DNA from 3 places in the Thermaerobacter nagasakiensis genome. Region 3 is predicted to be linked to each of the others. Evidence: riboswitches for the same ligand, from Rfam matches in the RefSeq annotation. Region 3 holds a riboswitch; each other region holds the start of a gene.
What was found. Region 3 has a riboswitch for S-adenosylmethionine ahead of metE (5-methyltetrahydropteroyltriglutamate--homocysteine S-methyltransferase). Riboswitches for the same ligand answer to the same signal wherever they lie in the genome.
Positions count from the first base shown of each region.

Region 1: linked by a shared signal. The riboswitch ahead of ACZ5T9_RS11270 (methionine ABC transporter ATP-binding protein) and the one ahead of metE (5-methyltetrahydropteroyltriglutamate--homocysteine S-methyltransferase) in region 3 are both predicted to bind S-adenosylmethionine.
Region 2: linked by a shared signal. The riboswitch ahead of metX (homoserine O-acetyltransferase MetX) and the one ahead of metE (5-methyltetrahydropteroyltriglutamate--homocysteine S-methyltransferase) in region 3 are both predicted to bind S-adenosylmethionine.

Region 1 covers NZ_AP043740.1:2,665,833-2,673,636, reverse strand. The annotation lists gene ACZ5T9_RS11295 (S9 family peptidase) at 1-1,081, shown strand, start outside; gene ACZ5T9_RS11290 (histidinol-phosphatase) at 1,275-2,093, shown strand; gene ACZ5T9_RS11285 (lytic transglycosylase domain-containing protein) at 2,110-3,042, shown strand; gene ACZ5T9_RS11280 (MetQ/NlpA family ABC transporter substrate-binding protein) at 3,271-4,197, opposite strand; gene ACZ5T9_RS11275 (methionine ABC transporter permease) at 4,306-4,980, opposite strand; gene ACZ5T9_RS11270 (methionine ABC transporter ATP-binding protein) at 4,987-6,006, opposite strand; SAM riboswitch class I at 6,106-6,293, opposite strand; gene asnB (asparagine synthase B) at 6,416-7,804, opposite strand, start outside.
Region 2 covers NZ_AP043740.1:1,760,993-1,768,796, forward strand. The annotation lists gene sfsA (DNA/RNA nuclease SfsA) at 1-387, opposite strand, end outside; gene ACZ5T9_RS07445 (biotin--[acetyl-CoA-carboxylase] ligase) at 396-1,454, opposite strand; gene ACZ5T9_RS07450 (cupredoxin domain-containing protein) at 1,514-1,951, opposite strand; gene ACZ5T9_RS07455 (YgjP family zinc-dependent metalloprotease) at 2,261-3,217, shown strand; SAM riboswitch class I at 3,320-3,438, shown strand; gene metX (homoserine O-acetyltransferase MetX) at 3,534-4,724, shown strand; gene ACZ5T9_RS07465 (homoserine dehydrogenase) at 4,721-5,848, shown strand; gene ACZ5T9_RS07470 (hypothetical protein) at 5,905-6,339, shown strand; gene ACZ5T9_RS07475 (hypothetical protein) at 6,559-7,311, opposite strand.
Region 3 covers NZ_AP043740.1:1,353,747-1,361,550, reverse strand. The annotation lists gene ACZ5T9_RS05830 (carboxypeptidase-like regulatory domain-containing protein) at 1-908, opposite strand, end outside; gene metE (5-methyltetrahydropteroyltriglutamate--homocysteine S-methyltransferase) at 1,211-3,748, opposite strand; SAM riboswitch class I at 3,838-3,951, opposite strand; gene pncA (bifunctional nicotinamidase/pyrazinamidase) at 4,431-5,123, shown strand; gene ACZ5T9_RS05815 (response regulator transcription factor) at 5,120-6,037, shown strand; gene ACZ5T9_RS05810 (redoxin domain-containing protein) at 6,058-6,606, shown strand; gene ACZ5T9_RS05805 (glycerol-3-phosphate dehydrogenase/oxidase) at 6,850-7,804, opposite strand, start outside.

The sequences.
Region 1 (7,804 bases), 1.3 Mb from region 3:
GGGGCGGCGCTGCGCCTACCTGCGGCTGACGGCCACCGATCCCGGGGAGATCTGGGTGGCCGATCTCCCTGCCCTGGACGAACCGGCGGCGGCTCCGCCTGCCGCGGCAGCCCGGGACGCGACCTCCGCCGGCCCGGGCGCCTCCGCCGCGGGAGCGGCGGCATGGCAGGGCGCGGCCCGCAACGGGCACCCCGTCCTGACCGGCCGGCGCCTCTCCCGGGCCAACGACGGCTGGCTGGCCCGGATTCAGGTGGTGGAACCCGAGCACTTCACCTTCGAATCCGACGGCAACGTGCTGGACGGTTGGCTGATCCGGCCCGTGGGCTTCGAGCCGGGGAAGAAGTACCCGGCCATCCTCCAGATCCACGGCGGCCCCATGGCGATGTACGGATACGCCTTCTTCCACGAGTTCCAGTTGCTGGCGGCCCGGGGCTACGCCGTGTTCTACACCAACCCGCGGGGCAGCCAGGGTTACGGCCAGGCCTTCTGCGCGGCCATCCGCGGCGACTGGGGCAACCGGGACTACCGGGACCTGATGACCTTCGTCGACGCGGTGCTGGAGCGGTACGACTTCATCGACCGCGAGCGGCTGGGGGTGGCGGGCGGAAGCTACGGGGGCTACATGACCAACTGGATCGTCACCCACACCGACCGCTTCCGGGCGGGGGTCACCATGCGCTGCGTGGCCAACGAGCACAGCTTCTTCGGCACCAGCGACATCGGCTTCTATGACCTCTTCGACCTGGACGTGCCGCCGTGGGAGGACCCGCTGCGGTATCTGGAGATGTCGCCCATCCACCACATCGCCCGGTGCAAGACGCCGCTGCTGGTGATGCATGCGGAGATGGACCTGCGCTGCCCCATCGAGCAGGCGGAGCAGATCTACACGGCCCTCAAGGTCCTGGGGGTGCCCACGGAGTTCGTCCGCTTCCCCGACGAGAGCCACGGCCTGAGCCGGGGCGGCCAGCCGTGGCACCGGGTCTACCGGCTGGACCGGATCGTGGACTGGTTCGACCGCTACCTCAAGCCCGAACCGGCCCCCGCGGCAGGCCGGGCGGAGGAACGGGCCGCCCCCCGTTGAGACGCGGCACGGCCGGGAAGGGGGATGGGCGGGGAGCGGACCGGCGGCCCCGCTGCCTGGCCGGGGCGGGGGCCTGCTCGCTCCGGCCGGGCGGTGGCCTTCTGGTCCTGACCGGCAGGCCGGGCGACCGCTCCGGCCGGGACGCCGGGACGCCGGCAGCGCGAAGGCGGCGGGGAGGAGGCGGGAGGCAGGCATGCTGATCGACTACCACATGCACCTGGAGCGGGGCGGGCTGACCCGCGAGTACCTGCTGCGGTTCGTGGAGACCGCCCGGGCCCGAGGGATCGGCGAGATCGGGATCACGGAACATGCCTACAACTTCGTGGAGGGGGCGCCCCTGCTGGGCCGTCCCTGGTACGTGGAGCGCTACAGCAGCGGCTTCCGCATGGCCGACTACGTGGCCCTGCTCCAGGCCGCCCGGGCCGAGGGCCTGCCCGTCAAGGCGGGCATCGAGATGGACTACATCCCCGGCCGGGAGGAGGAGATCCGGGCCTTCCTGGCGTCCTACCCGCTGGACTTCGTCATCGGTTCGGTCCACTGGATCGACGACTGGGGCTTCGATCTGGACCCCGCCACCTGGCCGGGCCGGGACGTGCGCGAGGCCTACCGGCGGTACTTCGACCTGGCCGAACAGGCCGTCCGCAGCGGGCTCTTCGACGTCTTGGGGCACCCCGATGTGATCAAGGTGTTCGGCTACAAGCTTCCGCCCGCATACCGGGACGAACTGGCGGAGTACCACCGGCGCCTGGCGCGGGCGGCGGCAGAGACGGGCGTCTGCCTGGAGATCTCCAGCGCTGGGGTGCGCAAGCCGGTGGGCGAGTTCTACCCCGACCCCGGCCTGCTGGAGGAGGCCCGCCGGCTGGGCGTCCGGGTGACCCTGGCCTCCGATGCCCACGAGCCCGAGCACGTGGGCTGGGCCTACCCGGAACTGGTGCTCTACGCCCGGCGCCACGGTTTTGACACGGTGACGGTCTTCACCGGGCGGGTCGGCCGGCAGGAGCCCCTGGGTTAGGCGGGAGGTGGCGGCGGTGTCCATCCACGGGACCTGGGGCCCGGGGGGCGCCGGGGGGAGCTGGCGGGAGATCGAGCTGCTCCTCTGGGCGGCGGCCCTGCGGGCGGGGCGGCAGCCGGGGGCAGGGGCCCTGCCGGGGTCTTCGCCCTCGCTGGCGGGCCCCGGCGGGGGTCCGGGCGGCGACGGTGGCGGCGGCCGGCTCGACTTTGCCGCGCTCATGGCGGGCCTGCTGGCCGGTTCCACCCCGGACGGGATGCCGGCAGGCACCGGAGCCTTGACCCCAATCCCGCCACTGTTCACGGCGCTGGCGTCCACGCTGTCGGCAGCCACGACGGCGCCGTCCACGCCGGCGGCGCCCGCGCCGGGTGCGTCCGTGCCCGCGGCATCCATCGGCCCGGGCCAGGCGGCCGCCACGGCGGCCCCCACGGACGCGGCCTCCCGCGCGGCAGCGCCCGCGCCCGGCACTGCGGCATCCGGCCTCCCTCCGTCCGGGACCGCCCCTCCGGGGTCCCTCTCCTGGGCAGGCGCTGCGGCCGGCCTGTCCTGGGCCCGGCAGGTGCTGGAGGCGCTGGCGGGGGCGGTGGCCCGCCGCCACGGCCTCGACCCCGCTCTGCTGCGGGCGGTGATCCAAGCCGAGTCGGGGTGGAACCCGGCCGCCCGCTCGCCGGCGGGCGCCGTGGGCCTGATGCAGCTCATGCCCGCCACGGCGCGGGAGCTGGGCGTGACCGACCCCCTCGACCCGGTGCAGAACCTGGAGGCCGGTGCCCGGTACCTGCGCCGCCAGTTCGACCGCTTCGGCGACTGGCGGCTGGCCCTGGCGGCTTACAACGCGGGGCCCGAGGCGGTGGCGGCCCACGGCGGCGTGCCGCCCTTTGCCGAGACCCGGACCTACGTGGAGAAGGTGCTGCGGCTGTGGGCCACCCAGGCCGCGCGGCGGGAGGAGGCGTGAGGCCGGCGAAAGGCGGCCAAAGGGCACAAGGCAGCCCTGCCGCCGGCCGGAACCGTTGGACACCGGCAGGGTCCGGTGACAAGCCGGTGGCGGCCAGGCCCCGTGGCCAGTGCAAACAAGGCAGGGGAAGTAAGACAGCGGGGGTCGCCGCCGGCGACCCCCGCTGTCCTTGCGTCACCCTGGTTGGCCTCTGCCGTCGCCCCCGCCGCCGCCCGCGCCTGCACAGGCTTACTGGATCAGCGCCTGGGCGGGCACCACGGCGCCCTGGTAATGCTCTTCAATGTACTGCTTGACCTCGGGCCCCACCAGGATCTCCGCCAGCGCCTGGATCTCGGGCCGTTTTACGTCCTCCGGCCGCACCGCCAGCACGTTGGCGAAGGGCGAGTCGGCGTCCTCGACGAACAGGGGATCGGGGTTCTTCAGCGCTCCCGCTTCCTTGGCCTCCAGGACGTAGTTCGTGTTGATGGCCGCCAGGTCCACGTCGGCCAGGGTGCGCGGGATCAGCTCCGCCGCCACCTCGCGGATCTGCAGGTTCTTCGGGTTCTCCACGATGTCCCGCACCGTGGCGGTGTAATCCGCGCCCTCCTTGAGTTTGACCAGGCCCGCCGCCTGGAGCAGGAGCAGCGCCCGGCCCCCGTTGGTGGGGTCGTTGGGAATGGCCACCGTGGCGCCGTCCCGCAGCTGGTCGAGGCTGGTGATCTTGTCCGAATAGAGCCCCATGGGCTCGATGTGGACCTTGGCCACCGGCGTGATGTTGGTGCCGTGGTCCTTATTGAACTGGTCCAGGTAGGGGATGTGCTGGAAGTAGTTGGCGTCCAGTTCCCCGTCGACCAGGGCCGGGTTGAGCTTGGTGTAGTCGCTGAACTCCATCACTTCCAGCTTGATGCCCTGCTCCTCCAGGGCAGGGGCCGCCACGTCGCGCAGGATCTCGGCGTGGGGCACCGCCGTGGCCCCCACCTTCAGGGTGACGGTACCGCTCGTGCCACCCGATCCGGACCCGTTGCCACCGGCCGAGTTGTCGCCCTGCGCACCGGACGAACCGGCCCCGCCGGCACCGCACCCGGCGACCAGGACGGCGATCAGCAGGGTCGCCACCAGCACCGCCGCCCGGCGGGTCCACCGGCGGCCAGGGAAAACCAGGGAGAGGACACCCATGGCCTTCGACCTCCTTCTCGATCTATCGCACCAGGGTCCCTTCCCGGACGAACCGGCCCGCCCCCCGCGAGCCATCCCCCAAAAATCGCCTTCCCGGAGCGCCGGGCGCTAGCGGTGGTTCAGCCGCCGGGCCAGGGTCTCCCCGGCCCACTGGACCCCCTGCACCAGGGCGACCAGCAGGACCACGCAGACCAAGAGGACCCCCGCCTCCCAGCGCTGGTAGCCCATGCGGAAGGCCAGGTCGCCCAGCCCGCCCCCGCCCACGGCCCCCGCCACCGCCGAGAACTCGATGAGCCCGACGGTGGCGATGGTGATCCCCAGGACCACGGCGGGCAGGGCCTCGGGCAGCAGCACCTTGCGTACCACCTGCCACGGGCTGGCGCCCATGGCCACGGCGGCATCCACGGTGCCGCGGTCGACCTCCCGCAGGGCCGTCTCCACCACCCGCGCCACCAGCGGGGTGGCGGCGACCGCCATGGGCGGCACGGCCGCCGCCGTCCCCAGGGAGGTGCCGACCAGCAGGCGGGTGAAGGGGGCCAGGGTGATCAGCAGGATGATGAAGGGCACCGACCGCCCGGTGTTGACGACGAACGCCAGCACCGCCCGCAGGGGCGGAAAAGCGGCGATGTGCCCCCGGTCCATCACCACCAGCAGGGTGCCGATGGGAACCCCGGCCAGGGTGGCGAAGAGGATCGCCAGTCCCACCATGTACAGGGTCTGGCCCGTGGCCGTCACGATGTCAGGTCCGAACTCGCGCAGGGCGCTGAAAAGCTCCGCTGCCATCCGCCGTCACCTCCCTCCGGCCAGGGAGCGAGCCGCCTGCGGGGCAAGGGGGCCGGACCCGGTGGCCGGCGCCGCGCCGGCACCGCTCCGCCCGGGTGCGCCGGGCGAGGCGGAGGCCAGGGGTGCCCAGCGGGCGACTGCAGCCCCCGCGGCCGCCGCCGGGGCTGCCTGCCGGTCCGCCAGGGCCGGATCGGCAACGGCCTGTGGGGCCGCCCCGGGGCCGGGTTCGTCCCCGGTACCGGGTGCCGGGGCCGCCCGGTCTCCGGCCGGACCGCCGGCAGCGGCGGCGGCCAGCAGCCGCCGGGTGGCCGCCGCCCGCGGGTTCCGGAAGACCTGTTCCACGGGCCCGGCTTCCACCACTCGCCCGGCGTCCATCACGGCCACCCGCTGGCAGGCGGCCTCCACCAGCTCCAGCTGGTGGGTGATCAGCAGCACGGTGATTCCCAATTCGCGGTGAACCCGCCGCAGCAGCTCCAGCACCGCGCGGCTGGTGGCCGCATCCAGCGCGGAGGTGGGTTCGTCGCACAAGAGGAGTTCCGGTTGCGTCGCCAGGGCCCGGGCGATGGCCACCCGCTGCTTCTGGCCTCCGCTCAGCTGGGAGGGGTAGGCCCCCGCCTTGTCGGCCAGTCCCACCCAGTCCAGCAGCTCCGCCACCCGGCGCCGGATCTGCTCCCGCGGCACCCCGGCGATCTCCAGGGGCAGCGCCACGTTGCCGGCGGCGGTGCGGGACCACAGCAGGTGAAAGTGCTGGAAGACCAGGCCGATCCGCCGCCGTTGCTGCCGCAGGGCCCGGCCGCGCAGCCCGGTCAGCTCGACGCCACCCAGACGGATGGAGCCCGCCGTGGGCCGCTCCAGCAGGGTGATGCACTTGACCAGGGTGCTCTTGCCGGCCCCCGAGGCGCCGACGACGCCGAAGAACTCGCCCCGGCCCACCTCCAGGCTGGCGCCGTCCAGGGCCGTGGTCACGCCGCGGCGGCCGCGGTAGACCTTGACCAGGTTGCGGACCTCCAGCATTGCTTCCGTCACTGCGCTCACCCCCGTGGCCCCACCCCGCACCGGGTGAAGGGCAACAAAAAACCATCCTTCCTGAGAGACGCAGAAAGGATGGCCCAAGGGTGCCATCCCTTCTTATCTCTCAGAACGGCGTCCCGGCACCAGGACGCGGTTCTGCGGGAGTTGGCACCACCCGCCGGCGTTGAACCCCGGGGAACCCGCCCGGCCGCCGTGCCGGGCCGGAGCGGGCGGGGCCGCGCCGCCGCGCGGAGGTTGCCGTGGCTTCATCGGGCCCGTCCCTCCGCCACTCTGGATAAGAAGAGATGTTGCGGATTCGGTTGTTGAAGGTCCCGCGCTGAACGTCCTGCGGGTACTGCGGTACAGCGGCCGGCTCAGCCGTACGACGCCGATTATGCGACCCCTGCCCCGGCCTGTCAACAGGTCAGGCCATCTCCGTCCCCGTCCCGGGTTGGGCGCGCCAGGCGGGGGCGTAGAGCTGGTGGGGGTTCAGGCTGCGGCTCCGCCCCACCAGCCGGGCCGCCATCCGGGCCCGGTGGCCGAAGGCCTGGCAGAACCAGCGGAAGTACAGCAGCTCCTCCTTGCTGCCCAGCTCCAGCCCCGGCCACGGCTCCCGGCCCGCCGCCAGCTCCCGGTCGCTGACGGCGGCGTTGGCGAAGCGCTCCAAGGTGGGGCCCACGCCCGTGCCCATGGCGAACTTGGCCTTCTCCCGCTGGACCACCGCCGCGGGGAGGAACCGGCGGGCCGCCTGCCGCAGGATCCACTTCTCGGTCCCGGTGCGGTCGTGGATCTTCCAGCGCGGCGGGATCCGCCAGGCCAGGTCGACCAGGGTCACCGACAGGAAGGGAACCCGCCCTTCCAGGCCGTGGGCCATGGTCATGCGGTCGACCCGCTGCAGGTTGGTGTTGTGCAGCGCCAGGGTGATCTCCCGCAGCTCGTCCTGCAGCCGCGCCCGGATCTCCGGCCGCTTGAGGTACTGGTAGCCGCCGAAGAGCTCGTCCGCTCCCTCGCCGGAGAGCACCACCTTGACATACCGGCGCGCCAGCCGCGACACCAGGTAGGTGGGCACCGCGCTGCGCACCAGGGCAGGGTCGAAGGACTCCAGGCGCCGGATCACGGTGGGCAGCAGGGCCAGCAGTTCCTGGCGGGTGAAGACGTACTCGTGGTGGAGCGTCCCCAGGTGGGTCGCCACCAGCCGGGCCCGCTCCAGGTCCTCGCTGCCCTCCATGCCCACGGCGAAGGAATGGACCGGCTCTCCGGTTTCCGCCCGCGCTTCCGCCACCAGGGCGGCGATCAGGCTGCTGTCCAGGCCGCCGCTGAGGAACACCCCCACGGGGACGTCGGCCACCAGGCGCCGCCGCACCGCCTGCCGCAGCCGGGCGATGAGTTCCTCCACCGCCGCTTCGGGGCTCTCCAGGTCGTACCGTACCGGGGGCAGCTCGTAGTACCGGACGAACCCGTCCCGTTCCGTCCAGTAGTGCCCGGGGGGAAACTCGTCGATGGTCTCCACGTGGGGCAGCAGGGCCCCCATCTCCGAAGCGAAGAGGAGCGCCCCATCCCGGTCCCTGCCCACATAGAGGGGTTTGATCCCCAGGGGGTCGCGGGCCAAAAAGAGCCCGTCGGGGGTGGAGAGGGCGAAGGCGAACATGCCGTAGAGCCGCCGCACCATGGCCGGTCCCTCGTCTTCGTAGAGGTGCACCAGCACCTCGGTGTCGCTGCGGGTACGGAAGCGGTGGCCGCGGCTCTCGAGTTCGGCCTGCAGCTCGCGGTAGTTGTAGATCTCGCCGTTGAAGACCACCCGGATCGCGCCGTC
Region 2 (7,804 bases), 410 kb from region 3:
GCCCAGAGGGGCGCGGGCCTGCGGGCGGGAGGCGGCGGGGGTGCCGCTCGCCCGCTGCCCTGTTTGCGGGGCCGCGGCGGGAATCCATGCCAGGCCGGGGGTGCCGGGGACCAGCAGCTCGGCCATGCGGCCGGAGTTGGGCAGGTGGAGCCGCAGGACCTCGCCGGTGGTCCCGTCGCCGGCCCCGCCAACCGCTGCGGCGGCGTTCCTGCCGGCGGCATGGCCCGGCTCACAGGGCCCGCCCCGCGGCGGGTCCGTTGCGGCGCGGCCGCCCGCCGGGCCGGAGGTGCCGGGGCTGGCCGGAACCGCCTCCACCGCAAAGCGGTTGAGGCGCCGCAGGATGATCACGGGCACCAGGGGGGAAGGCCAGGGCAGGGCGACGTTCACCGGGCCGCTCACCGGGACCCGGCCCCGGGAGGAGCCCCGGCGGGCCGCAGGCGCTGCACGTCGCCCGCCAGGACGCGCTGGCGCCGGCCGCCGGCCTGTTCGACCACCAGGGAACCGTCGGGTGCCACGTCCAGGGCGATGCCGGCCACCTCGCCGGCGGGCAGGGCCACCCGCACCGGCTCCCCCAGCCAGGCGGCACGGCTGCGCCAGGCGGCCAGCACCGGATCCGGACCGTGCTGGTGCAGCTGGGCGTAACGTTCCTCCAGCCGCTGGAGGATCGCTTCCGCCAGCTCGTTCCGCGTCACCCGGCGGCCCGCCTCCCGGGCCAGCCAGGTCAGGCGGCCGGCCAGCTCGGCGGGCACCGGCTCGCCTTCCACGTCCAGGTTGACTCCGATGCCCGCCACCACGTACTCGGCACCGTGGGGGTGGCTGACCGTCTCCAGCAGGATGCCGGCCACCTTCCGGTCGTCGACCAGCACGTCGTTGGGCCACTTCACCTGGACCGGCCGGCCGGCCAGGCCCTCCGCCGCTTCGGCCACTGCCGCCGCGGTGGCCAGCGTCAAAAGGGGCAGGTGCTCGGGGGGCAGGGCGGGGCGCAGGATCAGGGACATCCACAGGCCGCCGGGCGGGCTCCACCAGGCCCGGCGCAGGCGCCCCCGCCCGGCCGCCTGGCGATCCGCCACCACCACGGTGCCCTCGGGTGCGCCCGCCTCCGCCAGCCGGCGGGCCACGTCGTTGGTCGACCCCACCTCGGCGAGCCAGTGGACGGTGTGGCCCAGGCGCGCTCCCGCGCGGCGGGCCTCCAGCAGCTCAGGGACGAACCGGCGGGCTGCCAGCCGCCCGGCGGCCCCGAAATCCAGGGTGTAGCCCTGGTGGGGGCGGCCTTCCACAGGCCAGCCGTCCCGGCGCAAAGCTTCGATGTGCTTCCAGAGGGCGGCGCGGGTGATGCCCAGGCCCTCCGCCAGGGTCGCGCCCGAGACCGGCTGCCCGCCGGCGGCCAGCAGGGCCGCCAGCACCCGGCTGCGCGGCCGGGGCCCGTCCCCTCTCACGGCATCCTTTGCGGGCATGGCGTTTCCTCCCGGCAACACCATACCACGCCGGGCCCGGAGCAGGGTGTCGCGGCGCCTCAGCGCTGGGCGTCGGCCGGGTGGACCACCAGGATGCCGCGCATCCCCTTCTCGTAGTGGCCGGGCATGTGGCAGGCCAGCTCGAAACGGCCTGGAAGATCGGCATTGAAGATCAGCCGGACGCTGGTTCCCGGCCGCAGGCCGGCCACCTCGATGCCATAGCCGTCGATCTCCAGCTCGTGTTCCTCCCGCCCCGTGTTGATCAGCGTCAGGCGCACCCGGGTCCCCTGCCGGACCTCGATGACCGCCGGCTGGTAGGCGTACTCGGACAGCCGGATCACCCGGTCGGCCACGGGCCGCCCCGGTGCGGTGACGCCGGCCACGCCGGGGCGGGTCGACCGCAGGTGCAGGCCCAGGGCGCCGGCCAGCAGGGCGGCGGACACAAGCAGGGCGATCACCGAGCGGGCGGCGGGCCCCGGTGCAGCCCCGTCGGACACGATGGCACCTCCCCGCAAGGGGCCGTTTCCCGGCCGGTTGGGGGGCGGCGGCCGGGCGCCCTTACGGAACCAATGTATGCCGGCCTGGTGACTCTCCATGCGCAGCGGCCGCCGGGGCCGGGCAGCGGTTGTCCACAAGGGGGCGGGCAACGGCCGGGCGAACCAGGACAGAGCGACCGCGATGCGGGCTTCGGGGGCGGCCCGGGGCGGGTCCGCCTGCCCGCCCGGGCACGCGGCGCGGCCGGGCGGCAACGGAGCCCGACGGAGCCTGCCGCCGGCCATCGCCCGCGAGGAGAAGGAGGGCGACGCATGGGCGAGGGGTCCAGGGACGGGGATCGGGGGCTGCGGCCACCGGGGGGCATGGGGCAGGGCGGGGCCGGATCGCAGGGCCTGCCCCCCTACACCGTCCGGGTCAGCTCCAGGGCGCGCCGGGTGCGGCTGGTGCTTTCGCCGGCCGACGGCCTGGTGGTGGTGGTTCCGCCGGGGTACCGGCTGCAGCGGGTGCCCCAGGTGGTGGCCCAGCATGCGGCCTGGATCCAGCGGGCCCGGCAGCGCCTGGAACAGCAGGCCCGGGCAGCCGGCGGCGGGGCGGGCGATCCCTTGCTCCGCCGGGATGCCGCCGGCCTGGCTCCTCCGGCCTGGCTGTGGCTGCGGGCTCTGGGGGAGGTGTGGGCCGTGGCACCGGCGGGCCGGCCCACCCTGAGCGACGCCGCCGGCGGGGGGCGCAAGGCCGCCGCCGGCCGGACCCCGCAGCAGACCCTCTTCGCCGGCGGGGCCACCGGCGATCCAGGGGAACCGCCGCCCGCGGGCGCACCCCTGGCCGGGCAGGTCCGCCTGCCGGCCCGAGCCGGGGAGCAGGGTCCTGCCGCCTGGGGGCCTCCCCTCAGGGGCTGGCTGGCCGCCCGGGCCCGGGCGACCCTGCGGCCCTGGCTGGAACGGCTGGCGCGGGAGCGGGGCTTTCGCCTGGCGGGTTCGTCCGTCGGCTGCCCCAAGACCCGCTGGGGCAGCTGTTCCGCCGGGCGCCACGTGCGCCTCAGCCTGAAGCTGCTCTTCCTGCCGCCCGAACTGGTGGAACACGTGCTGATCCACGAACTCTGTCATACCGTCCACCTCAACCACGGTCCCGCCTTCTGGGCCCTGGTGGAACGGCATGACCCCCGGGCGGCGGAACACCGGCGCCAGCTCCGGGCGGCCTGGAGCTATGTACCGGGCTGGCTGCGGCCGGCGCGCTCCATCGGGCCTTCCCCGGCCGATGCCCGATGGTGAGGGGCGCCGGCGCGCAAGGCCGGCCGGGTCGCGGCCGGGATCGTTGACCTGCAGGGGCCGGCATGATAGCATCACTTTCAACAATCACAGAGCGCGTCTGCTCTCTTATCCAGAGTGGCGGAGGGACTGGCCCGATGAAGCCCGGCAACCGCCGGCCGTGCCTGGACGGCCGGTAAGGTGCCAACTCCTGCAGGATCCGTGCGGATCCTGAGAGATGAGAGGGCGCCGGAAATCTTTTCGGCCCTTCCCTCTCGGGAGGGGTAGTTTCTTATCCGGGACCCCTTCGGGGAGCGGGCGCGGGAGGGAGGGGGACGCGGTGATCCCCTGTCGCGGCCTTGTCGAGGTGGGGCCCTTGCCCCTGGAGCAGGGCGGCCACCTGCCCCGGGCCGAACTGGCCTACGAGACCTGGGGTCGCTGGGACCCCCAGCGCCAGAACGCCATCCTGATCTGCCACGCCCTGACGGGCGACGCCCACGTGGCCTCCCACCATCCCGGCGACCGCCCGGGCTGGTGGGAGGCGGCGGTGGGTCCGGGCCGGCCCATCGACACCCGCCGCTGGTTTGTCATTTGCAGCAACGTGCTGGGAGGCTGTTACGGGTCCACAGGCCCGGCCAGTCCTGAGGAGGCCGGCCACGGGCCCTGGGGCGGGCGGTTTCCCGTGATCACCGTGCGGGACATGGTCCATGCCCAGCGCCGGCTCCTGGATGCGCTGGGCATCGGGCGGCTCGCCCTGGTGGTGGGCGGTTCCCTGGGCGGCATGCAGGCGCTGGAGTGGGCCGTCACCTACCCCGAGCGGGTGGGAGCGGCGGCCGTCCTGGCGGCGCCGCCGGCCGCCTCGCCCCATGCCATCGCCTGGAACGAGGTGCAGCGCCAGGCGATCTTCGCAGACCCCGCCTGGCAGGGCGGCGACTATCCCGCCGCCCGCCCGCCCCGCCGCGGGCTGGCCCTGGCCCGGATGCTGGCCATGACCACCTACCGGGGTCGCGAGGAGTGGGAGGCGCGCTTTGGCCGGGAAGAGGTCCCGGCGGGCGCCGACCCGGTCGCCCAGCGGCTGGGCTCGTACGCCACCGCGCCGGCGGGCCCGGCCGAGGCCTTCCGGTTCCAGATCGAAAGCTACCTGCACTACCAGGGGGAAAAGCTGGTGCGCCGGTTCGATCCCGCCACGTACGTGACCCTGACCCGGGCCATGGATCTCCACGACGTAGGCCGGGGCCGGGGCGGGCTGGAGGGCGCCGCGGCCCGGGTCCAGGGCCGCATGTATGTGCTCAGCATCACCTCGGACCTGCTCTACCCCGTGGACGAGCAGCGGCGGCTGGTCCAGGCCCTGCGCCGGGCGGGCAAGAATGTCACATGGCAGGTCTGGAAGGCTCCCTGGGGCCACGACAGCTTCCTCGTGGACCCCGCGGGGGTGGCCCGCCGGGTGATGGACTGGCTGGAAGAACCCGGTGCTACCGCCGCGCCCGCGCAGGCCGGGGCGGTGGCGGCGGTGGGGGAGGGGCGCCCGTGAAGGGTCCCGTGGTGGCGCTGCTGGGTCTGGGCACCGTGGGCAGTGCGGTGGCGCGCCGGTTGCTCAACCCGCCACCCTGGCTGGTGGCGCGGCTGGGTGGCGTGCCGCGGCTGAAGGGGATCCTGGTACGCCATCCCGGCAAGCCGCGGCCGGCGGCCGTCGACCGCAGCCTGCTCACCACCGATGCCGACCAGCTGCTGGGCGATCCTGAGGTCGACGTGGTGATCGAGCTCATCGGCGGTGTCGAACCGGCCCGCCAGTACGTCCTGCGGGCCCTGGAAGCCGGCCGCCACGTGATCACCGCCAACAAGGCCCTTCTGGCCGAATCCCTGGCGACCCTGTCGGCGGTGGCCCGCCGGCACGGGGTGGAGCTGGCCTTCGAAGGGGCGGTGGCCGGCGGGGTGCCCATCATTCGCCCGCTGCTGAGGTGCCTGGCGGCCAACCGGGTGCGCCGCCTGCGGGCGGTCCTGAATGGCACCTGCAATTTCGTCCTCACCCAGGTGGAGCAGGGCGCCACCCTGGAGGACGCGGTTCGTGCCGCCCAGGCCGCCGGCTATGCGGAAGCCGATCCCAGCGACGACTTGTCGGGGCGCGACGCGGCCCGCAAGCTGGCCATCCTGGCGACCCTGGTGACGGGCGAGCCCGTGGCCTGGACCGCCGTGGCCCGTCGCGGGCTGGACGACCCCGCCTTTCGCCGTGCCCTGCAGGAGGGAGGGGGCGGGGGCGAGGCGGCCCGCCAGGGCGGCGGCGCTGCCCGCTGGCGCCTGGTGGCCACCGCCGAGTGGACGGGGCCCGCCCCCCGGCTGGCCGTCGAGCCGCAGATGTTGCCGCCCCACGACCCCCTGCTGCAGGCGGCCGGGGTGGAGAATATGATCCTGATCGAGGCGGATCCGGTGGGCACGGTGCGGTTTGCCGGGCCCGGGGCCGGCGGCGATGCCACCGCCAGCGCCGTCCTGGCGGACCTGATCGCCATCTGGCGGGGCGACCGCCTGCCGTTGCCGGACCTGGAGGCCGGCCGGTCCGTGGCCGTGGAGCCCTCGGCGGCCGTGCCCCGTGCCGGGTTCGACACCGAGTGGCAGGATCCGGCGGCTGCGGCGGTTAAACTGAGGTTGACGGAAGGTTGAACGGCTCACCGGCCGCCGGGCTCCGCGGCCGGGCGGCCGCGGCAGGGGGGAGCGGCATGGGCCCCAGGCATCTCGCCCAGTGCTATCGTTGCCGGCGCACCTTCGAGGCCGACCGCCGGGGGGCCCGCTACTGCCCGGAGTGCGAGCGGGAACAGCGGCGCCGGTTCCGGGTGTTGCCGGGGGGGAAGGATCCCCGCTACGGCTGGGGGGTCGCGCCCGCGGCCCGGCCGCGGGCTGCGCGGCCGGGCCCGCGAAGCGGGCGCTGGCCGCTGGGCTGGCGGCAAGCGCGGCGGGGCGGGCCGGTGTCCTGGCGGAGCCGCTGGACCTGGCGGCGGTGGCACCAGCTCCTGCGCCTGGTGGCCGTGGTGGCCGCGGCCGCGGCGGCGCAGGTGGCCTGGGAACAGGTGGACGCCGGTTCCTGGCCGGTCGAGTGGCTGGTATACCTGGCAGGAGCGGCCTGGATTTGGAACCGGCGGGATCAAGCGGCCTAGGTCGCGACACCCAAGCGGCCTGGGTACCGGCACCGGGGTACACATGGTCCGGCGGCGGGTATCCCGCCGCCGGTTGCTTCGTCCCGCGCCCTTTCCGGCCGCTTCCCTCCACTGCGCCCCGGTGCACCTGCGGGCCCGGCGACGCCTGGGGTCCCGGCGCCATGGCGAACCCCAGGGGCATGGGGAGCCTCGAGCGGAGGTTCCCGCCCGGCCGCGCCCTCAGGCGCCCTCCTCCGGACCGTCGCCGGGTTCCACGGCCAGGCCTGCCTCCCGCAGCCGGGCCGCCAGCTCGGGCCGGGTCCCCCTGAGCCGGATGCGGCGGGGGCCTAGCGCCTTGAGCAGACCGGCGGCCAGGTCCTCCCGCTCCAGCGGTACCCGCGGGTCCAGGTGCCCCTCCAGAAACTCGCGGTAGAGGGGCGGCCCGCCGGGCTCCCGGATGACCAGGTCCCGTCCCTGCCCTTCCACCCAGAGCTCCTCGGGCCCCTCCTCTACCGGGCGCAGGGTGCCGAGGAACTGCTCCAGGGCCCGCTCCAACCAGAGCTGCTGCAAGCCTGTCCGGGCCAGCTCGCCCACCAGGCTGCGCAAGAACCGCTCGCCGCGAAAGCGTAGCCAGCCCAGAATGCTCAGGCGACCGTGCTGGAGCAGTTCGGGCAGCAGCAGAGCCGCCGTTCCGCGGGCCAGGGGCGGCTGGGCCAGCAGGGGGAGGCTCTGCTTCCAGACCTGCAGCCGGTCATCGGGGTCGACTGCCGCGTAGCGGGAATCCAGGTGCTCCAGCAGCATCTCCGGCAAGAGGACCTGGTGCACGAAGTGGGACGCGGCCTGGGCCGCCGGCTGGGGCACGTATTCGGTCAAAAAGACCCACCGCTGGCGCGACCGGAACACGGTATAGACCAACCGCTCCCGCTCCAGCACCCGCTGGAACTCCGAGGGGTGGGTCTCCACGGAGATGGCCAGCTGTCCCTGCGCGCCCATCAGGCCAACCTCCCGCTGTTCGCGGCCACCGCCGGCGGCTCCAGCGGGCGGCCCTGGCGGGGTGGCCGGCCCGCGGGGCGCCGCCACCGAGGTGGCCCTGGTTATCCCTTAGTCTATGCGGACTCCCCACCCCGCTCCTGCCGGTGGTGCGACGCCCGCTTCCATTCCGTCAGCCGCCGCCCGGCGTGGCTGACACCCGTACCGGACGGGCGCGCACCCCTCCGTCGAGCCCAGGGCCCCGCCGCCTCCGGCCCCAGGGGCCGTCCACACCCGGGCGCGGTCCTGCGAAGCCAGGGGCGGTGGAACGATTCACCATCCCTGGGTCTTGAGCCGGCGGGAGGAACCGCCCCGGTCCTTGGCCAAAAGCCTGAAGGATATACCGTGTCGCCCGGGCCCCTGTGGGGTCCGGGCGGGCGGCGGGCCGGTGGCCCGGGCGTCCCCTGCCAGGGCGGCGGCCGGGCGCGTCAAGAGGCCGGCGACGCCGCCGGACTGG
Region 3 (7,804 bases):
AGGTCGGTCCGGGCGATGCCCAGGGCGGCGCCCAGTTCCTCACCCACCGACACCGTGGCGCCCGGGATGGGAAGACCGCTCAGGGCGTCGCATACCAGGCCGGTGATGGTGCCCGTGGGCAGGTCGGCCCGCACCGGCTCATCCCCTCCCCCGCCGGACGGGCCGCCACCGCCGGACCCGCCGCCGGATCCGCCGCTGCCGGCCTGGTCCCCATTGCCGCCGCCCGAACCTGACAGGAGCCCGCCCGTCGGGTCCGGGCTGATGCGGAGGCCGCCGTCCAGGCTGACCTCCACGTTCTGGTCGCCGATCTGCAGGTTCAAGGAGGGCCCGCCACCCGTGTTGCCGTCCTGGTCTCCGCCTCCCCCCGTGGACAGGAGGTCGCCGGCCGTGTCCAAGATGGCGCCGGTCAGGGTGCCGGCGGCGCCTTCCACGGTCCCGGCCACCCCCTCCACCAGGGAGCCGAGCGGGTCTCCCGCCAGGGTCCCGGCCGCCCCACCGGCCGTCTGGCCCGCCTGGTCCACCGTGCCCTCGACCGCCTCACCGCCTGTCCCTCCGGTCAGGGCGCCCGCCAGCTGGCCGGCGGCCTCGCCGGCGGTGGCGGCGATGGTGCCGGCGGTTCCTGCGGCGGTCCCGGTCACCGTGCTCAGGGCACCGGACAGCGTGCCCGTCGCAGCCGCCACCGTCCCGCCGGCTGCCGCTCCCGCATCCCGAGCCGCACTCCCGCCCGTGGCCAGAAGCCCCTGGGTCGCCTCCTGCACCTTCTCCGAGCCGGGCAGGCGCGGGCCGGCTGCCTTGGCCACCGGTCCTCCTCCCAGCAGGACGCCGCCCCCGGTGGCCACCACCAGGGCCACGCTGGCGACCCAGGCCACCGGGTGCCGCCAGCGGGAGCCCTGTTCCGCTTGCCGCATGCTCCCCCTCCCCCATACCGACTAAATGGACGTTTAGTATTTAGGATTCGTTGGGCTTGGCCTTTTTATGGTAGGTGTACGCTTTTAAAAGAAATTGTTTGATTCGACGCGGTATTGAGGCACAGTAGCGTCCATAAACAAGTCATTATTCGACAAAGAGTCCATCACGCTTATACGATACTTGCCGAAAATGCAGAGGACGGCTTCCCCTTCCCAGGGAAGCCGTCCCCATACCCCTGCCGGCCCCTTGCCGGTTGTCGAACCCTGTCGCCATCCGTCGCCTGCGGGCTGCAGGCTCCGGCCTACCGGCCGCCGGCCGCGGGAGCGGGTGCCCACTCCTCCCGCAGTTCCCGGGCCGCCTGGACCATGTGCCGCAGGGCCGGTTCGACCTCCTCGTAACGCCGGGTCTTGAGGCCGCAGTCCGGGTTCACCCAGAGCTGGCCCGGGTCGAGCACCGCGGCCGCCTTGCGCAGCAGCGCCTTGATCTCGTCCACCGGCGGCACCCGGGGCGAGTGGATGTCATACACCCCGGGGCCGATGTCGCTGGGGTAGCGGTGCTGTACGAAGGCGTCCAGCAGCTCCATGCCCGAGCGCGAGGCCTCGATCAGGATCACGTCGGCGTCCAGGGCGGCGATAGCGTCCAGGATGTCGTTGAACTCCGAGTAGCACATGTGGGTGTGGATCTGGGTCTCCTCCCGCACCCCGCCGGTGACCAGGCGGAAGCACTCGGTGGCCCAGGCCAGGTAGGCGGGCCGGTCCGCCTGCCGCAGGGGCATGGCCTCCCGGAAGGCCGGCTCGTCGATCTGGATGACCCGGATGCCCGCCGCCTCCAGGTCCTGGACCTCGTCGCGGATGGCCAGGGCGATCTGGCGGCAAGTCACCTCCCGGGGCTGGTCGTCCCGGACGAAGGACCACTGCAGGATGGTGACGGGCCCCGTCAGCATGCCCTTGACCGGCCGGTCCGTCAGCGACTGGGCGTAGGTGATCCACCGCACGGTCATGGGGCCGGGCCGGGCCACGTCGCCGTAGAGGATGGGCGGCTTGACGCAGCGGCTGCCGTAGCTCTGCACCCAGCCGTGGCGGGTGAAGGCGAAGCCCTCCAGCTGCTCGGCGAAGTACTCCACCATGTCGTTGCGCTCGGCCTCGCCGTGAACCAGCACGTCCAGGCCCAGCTCCTCCTGCAGCCGGATCACCCGGCGGATCTCGGCGCGGATGCCCTCTTCGTAGGTGGCGGTGTCGATCTCCCCGCGCCGCCAGCGCGCCCGCAGCCGGCGCACCTCCGGAGTCTGGGGGAAGGAGCCGATGGTGGTGGTGGGCAGGGGCGGGAGGCCCAGCCGCTCCCGCTGCAGCGACCGCCGCTGGGGCGCCCGGGAGGGCCTGCGGGCCTCGTCCGGGTTGAGCCGCGCCAACCGCTCCTGCACCTCCGGCCGGGTGCGCCGGGGCGAGCGGCGCCGGGCCTCCACCGCCGCCCGGCTGGCCTCGAGGGCGCCGGCCACGGCCTGCCGGCCCTGGTTCAAGGCGCGGGTCAGGACCGCCACTTCCTCCAGCTTCTGCTTCGCGAAGGCAAGCCAGCCCTTGATCTCCGGATCCAGATCCGTCTCCAGGTCCAGGTCGATGGGCACGTGCAGCAGCGAGCAGGAGGGGGCGACGAAGAGCCGCCCGGCCCCCAGGGCGTCCCGGGCCCGCTCCAGAAGGGCCAGGGCCGCCTCCAGGTCCGCCCGCCAGACGTTGCGGCCGTCCACCACCCCCAGGGAGAGGTGCAGGGTGGACGGAACCCCGGCGGCCAGCACCTGCTCCAGCTGGCCGGGGTCCCGCACCAGATCCAGGTGCAGGGCCTGCACCGGCAGGCTCAAGGCCAGCTCCAGGTTGTCCCGCAACCCCTCGAAGTAGGTGGCCAGGAAGAGCCGGAGCCCCGGGGCCGCCTGGGCCAAGGTGGCGTAGGCGCGGCGGTAGGCGGCCCGGGCCGGTTCGTCCAGGTCCAGGGCCAGGAACGGCTCATCCAGCTGGACCCAGGTGGCGCCGGCGGCCGCCAGCTCCCGCAGCACCTGCCCGTACACGGGCAGCAGGCCGTCCAGCAAGGCAAGGCGCGGCCCGGCGACCCCTTCCCCGCCGGAGGAACCGGCCGCCCCGCCGCCCAGACCCCCGGCCTCGCCGCGGCTCACCTCCGGGGCCCGGCCGGCGGCGCCCGCCCCGGCCGGAGTGCGGAGCTTGGCCAGCAGCAGGAAGCTGACCGGCCCCAGCAGCACAGGGCGGGCCTCAAAACCCAGGGAGCGGGCCTCGCGGAACTCCTCCACCACCTTGCGGGACGCCAGCTGGAAGGCCTGTCCCGGTTCCAGCTCGGGTACGATGTAGTGGTAGTTGGTGTCGAACCACTTGGTCATCTCCAGGGCGGGGACGCCCCGGCCGGGGGTGCCCCGGGCCATGGCGAAGTAGACGTCCAGGGGGACCTCCCCGGCAGCCGCGGCGGCCGCCGCGCCCGGGCCCGCCTCCGCCCTCTGGCCCGCCGCGGGGGTGGCCCGGCCCGCGCCGGCGGCATCGCCACCAGGAGCCGGGGGGATTGCGGCGCCGGCTTCCGCTGAAGGGGCCCACCCGTAACGGGCGGGCACGGCCCCCACCATGCAGGCGGTGTCCAGCACGTGGTCGTAGAGGGAGAAGTCCCCCACGGGCACCACGTCGATCCCCGCCGCCCGCTGCAGCTCCCAGTGCCGCCGCCGCAAGGCCGCCGCCGTCGCCAGCAGGGCGTCCGCGGAAATCTTGCCGTCCCAGTAGGCCTCCAGGGCCTGTTTCAACTCCCGGCCGGCCCCGATGCGGGGGAAGCCCAGGTTGGTTGCCACGGCCATGGGTTCTCGCCTCCTTCGCGGAATGGGTCCTTTGTGGGATGGGACTGAAAATGAAAAACCTCTCCGGGAAAGGAGAGGTTCCTCGCCTTTCCCTATCTCCCGGGAACGCCTCCCGCGGGAATTGGCACCGTGCCGCCTGGTTGGAGCGGCGGCCGGTTGCCGTGGCGTCATCGGGCCCGTCCCTCGGCCACTCTCGATAGGGCTTTGTCCGGTCATTCCCTTGTCAGCGACCGCGGGGTTGCAGGCGCTGCGGCCTGCAAGGCCCCCCGGGTTTCCGCATCCCGCAGCCAAGGAAGGGGCCCATGGCCTCGCGGCCTGCGGTGCGTCATCGCGGTCCGCGGCCCTCCGGGTCTCGTCCGGCCGGCGTGGGCCCGGTGGGCTTGCAAGGCCCGTTGCCCAGGTGCGGCCTGGCGCCCCGGCCCCGCAGCGGGCCGGAACCCTCGCGCGGGATGCGGGCATTGGGGACTGCTATTCGGGGCCGGAGACGAAAGTCCTGCTGCCCCCACACCCCAGGGCGGGCTGAAACCGCGCCATCCCCGGCGGTCGCCCGCTGCGGGCCCTGCCGGCCGCCGGCGTGCCATTGCGGCCCGGGCTCTGCCGGCCCGAGGTGGCCCGCATCCTGCCGGCGGCAGCCTATAAGCCTATAATTGAAGGGAAAACGGCGCAAGGAGGCAGCCCAGCCATGGACCGCCTGCAGCCCGGCGGCGCCGCGACGGGGGGCGGGGCGGCACCGGCCCCCGCCGGCGCCGTGACCCCCGAGGCAGCCGCCCAGCATCCTGACGCCGCCCTGGTGGTGGTGGACGTCCAGAACGACTTCTGTCCCGGCGGTGCCCTGGCCGTGCCCCAGGGCGACCAGGTGGTGCCCGTCCTCAACCGCTGGATCGAGGCCTTCCATGCGGCAGGCCGGCCCGTGGTCTTCACCCAGGACTGGCATCCCTCCGGCCATGTGAGCTTCCGCGAGCAGGGCGGGCCCTGGCCGGTCCACTGCGTGCAGGGCAGCCCGGGGGCCGCCTTCCACCCGGACCTGCAGGTCCGGGGCACCATCTTCCGCAAGGGGTTCGACCCCGACCGGGAGGCCTACAGCGGCTTCGACGGCGCCCTGGCCGCCGGTGAGGCCGGGGTCCGCCCCGAGGTCACCCTGGCCGGCTGGCTGCGGCAGCAGGGGGTCCGGCACCTGTACGTGGGCGGCCTGGCCACCGACTACTGCGTGCGGGCCACGGTGCTGGACGGCCTGCGGGAGGGTTTTCGGGTCACGGTGCCGGTTCCGGCCGTGCGGGCCGTCGACGTGACCCCGGGGGACGGGGAGCGCGCCCTGGCGGAGATGGAGGCCCACGGGGCCCTGCTGGCCGCCGGGGACGCCGGGGAGGCCCGGTGACGGTGTTCTTGCGGGACGAACGCGGCCGCGGCGAGCCGGCGGGCCCGGCCCACGATGCGGGCCAGGCCCGGCCCCCGGCCCGCCGCCTTCCCGCCGGGCCACCGGCGCCGGCGGCCGCCTCCACCCCAAACGCCCGCCCGGCGCCGGCTTCCGCCGGCGGCAAGCCCTCCGCCCTGGCGCCGGCAGCCCCCGCCGCCCGGCCCGGCCCCGGTCCGGACGGGCCGGCACCGGCCGGTCCCACCGTGCTGGTGGTGGACGACGAGGAGTCCCTGCTGGAACTGGTGGCGTACAACCTGCAGCGCAACGGCATGGCACCGGTGCTGGCCCGGGACGGTGCCGAGGCCCTGCGCCGCCTGGAGGAGCGCCGGCCCCAGGTGATCATCCTGGACGTCATGCTGCCCGATACCGACGGCTTCACCCTCTGCCGCCACCTGCGGGAGCGGGGCATTCAGACGCCCATCCTCATGCTGACCGCCCGGGACAGCGAGATCGACAAGGTGCTGGGGCTGGAGCTGGGCGCCGACGACTACGTGACCAAGCCCTTCAGCCCCCGGGAGCTGGTGGCGCGGATCAAGGCGCTGCTGCGCCGCACCGAGGGCCGGCGCCAGCAGATCGGCCCCATCGTGATCGACTACGCCGGCCATGAGGTCTACCGGGACGGCCAGCGGGTGGCCCTGACCCCCACGGAGTTCAAGCTGCTGGCCACGCTGGCTGCCGAGCCGGGCCGGGCCTTCACCCGGCAGGAGCTGCTGGACAGGGTCTGGGGTGAAGAGGCCTTCGGCGACCCGCGGACCGTGGACGTCCACGTGCGCCACCTGCGGGAGAAGCTGGAGCGCAACCCCAGCCAGCCGGAGTGGATCCTCACCGTGCGGGGACACGGCTACAAGCTGAACTCCCCGGTGGCCGGGCTGTGAGCCGGGGGGCCGGTTCCGGCGTGGTCCAGCGCTGGCGGGAGGCCTGGCTGCGCCGGCGCATGCCCCGGCCGGGCCGGGAAGCGCCGGACTTCACCCTGCCCCTGGCCGGGACCGGCGACGAATTCTTGCGGCTGCGCGATCTCAGGGGTCGCCCGCTGGTCCTGCTGTTCTTCCCCTTTGCCTTCAGCCCCGGCTGCTGCAACGAGATCGAGGACTTCACCGCCCGCTACCCGGACTTCGCCTCCCGGGGCGCCCAGGTGGTGGGGATCAGCACCGACAGTCCCTATGCGCTCCGGGCGTGGGCCGACCGCTACCAGGTGCCCTTCCCCCTGGCCAGCGATTACAACCGGCGGGTGATCCGGCGCTACGGTGTGGCCATCAGCCGCTGGGGCCTGGGCGATTTTGCCGACCGGGCCGTGTTCGTCCTGGATGAACGCGGCGTCGTGCGCTGGGTCTGGCGGGCCCCGGATCTGGGCTACCTGCCCGATCCGGACCAGGTGCTGGCCCACTTGCCCGATCCGCCCGGTGACCGGCCCGGCCCGGCCGGCCACCGCCCGGGCCGGCGCTGAGGGTCGCTGCCGGCAGCCGAGCGCGGAGGGGAACGCCGCGGCGAGGGGCATGGCGCAGCGCGGAGATGGTCCTCAACGTGGCGGTGGGCCTGGCGTCGCACGGAGATGGCCCCGAAGTCGCATCGCCCCGGCCCCGGCGCAGCAAGGGGCCGCCGCCGCGGCCCCTTGCCGGTTCGTTCTCGCAGCCGCGCAACCCCCAGCCCCGTGGGCCGGACCGTGAGAAGCGCCCCGCGGCCCGGACCGTCAGAAGCCCTCCCGCCAGGCGTGCATGGCCTGCACCTGGCTGAGGTACGCGGCCACCTCACCGTCCCGCCGCTCCTCGTCCCAGCCCAGGATCTCGCCCATGGCCGCCGCCGCGTCCGCCGCCACCCCGCGCCCGTTGTCGGTGCTCCAGAGGGCCTCGGGCACCCGCCGCCAGAGGGCGTCGGCCAGGGTCTGGGCCATCTCCTCCGCGGCGGCGTACCGGGCCGCCGCCCGGACCCGGGCCGCCCGCGGCCCCGCCTGCAGGTCTTCGGGGCGCAGGTAGCCCAGGACCCGGTCGATCTCATCGCCGTAGTGGCGGGCCAGCCACTGCAGTTCCTCCACGGGCAAGCCCGTCTGGGCCGCCTTCTGCCGCAATTCGGCCTCCGCCGGCACGCGGGCGCCGCCGGGCAGGGGCTCCTCGTCCACCGGTGCCCCTTGGGTCTCGGGGAACACCTGATCGACGATGTTGCGGGCCATGGCCTTGTAGGCCGTCAGCTTCCCGCCGGCCACCGTCACCAGGCCCGAAGGGCTGGTGTAAAGCTTGTAGTCCCGGGAGATGGCGCTGGGATCCCGCGTATCCCCCGGGTCGATGAGCGGCCGCAGGCCCGCCCAGGCGCTGATCACGTCGTCCGGTCCCAGGCGGGTGGTGGGGAAGGTGCGGTTGAGGGCGTCCAGCACGTAGCGGACGTCGGCGGCCTCGGGCCGGGGACGGGCCGGATCGTCCCGGTATACGGTGTCGGTGGTACCGGCATAGGCGAAGGCTCCCCGGGGCACGGCGAACATGATGCGCCCGTCCGGGCCGCGCATGGTCACCGCGTGGCGGATGGGCAACCGGTCGCGGGTGAAGGCGATGTGGATGCCCTTGGTCAGCCGCAGGAGGCGCGGCGAGCCGGGGTCGTCCAGCTGGCGCACCCGGTCGGCCCAGGGACCCGTGGCGTTGAGGATCCGGCGGGCC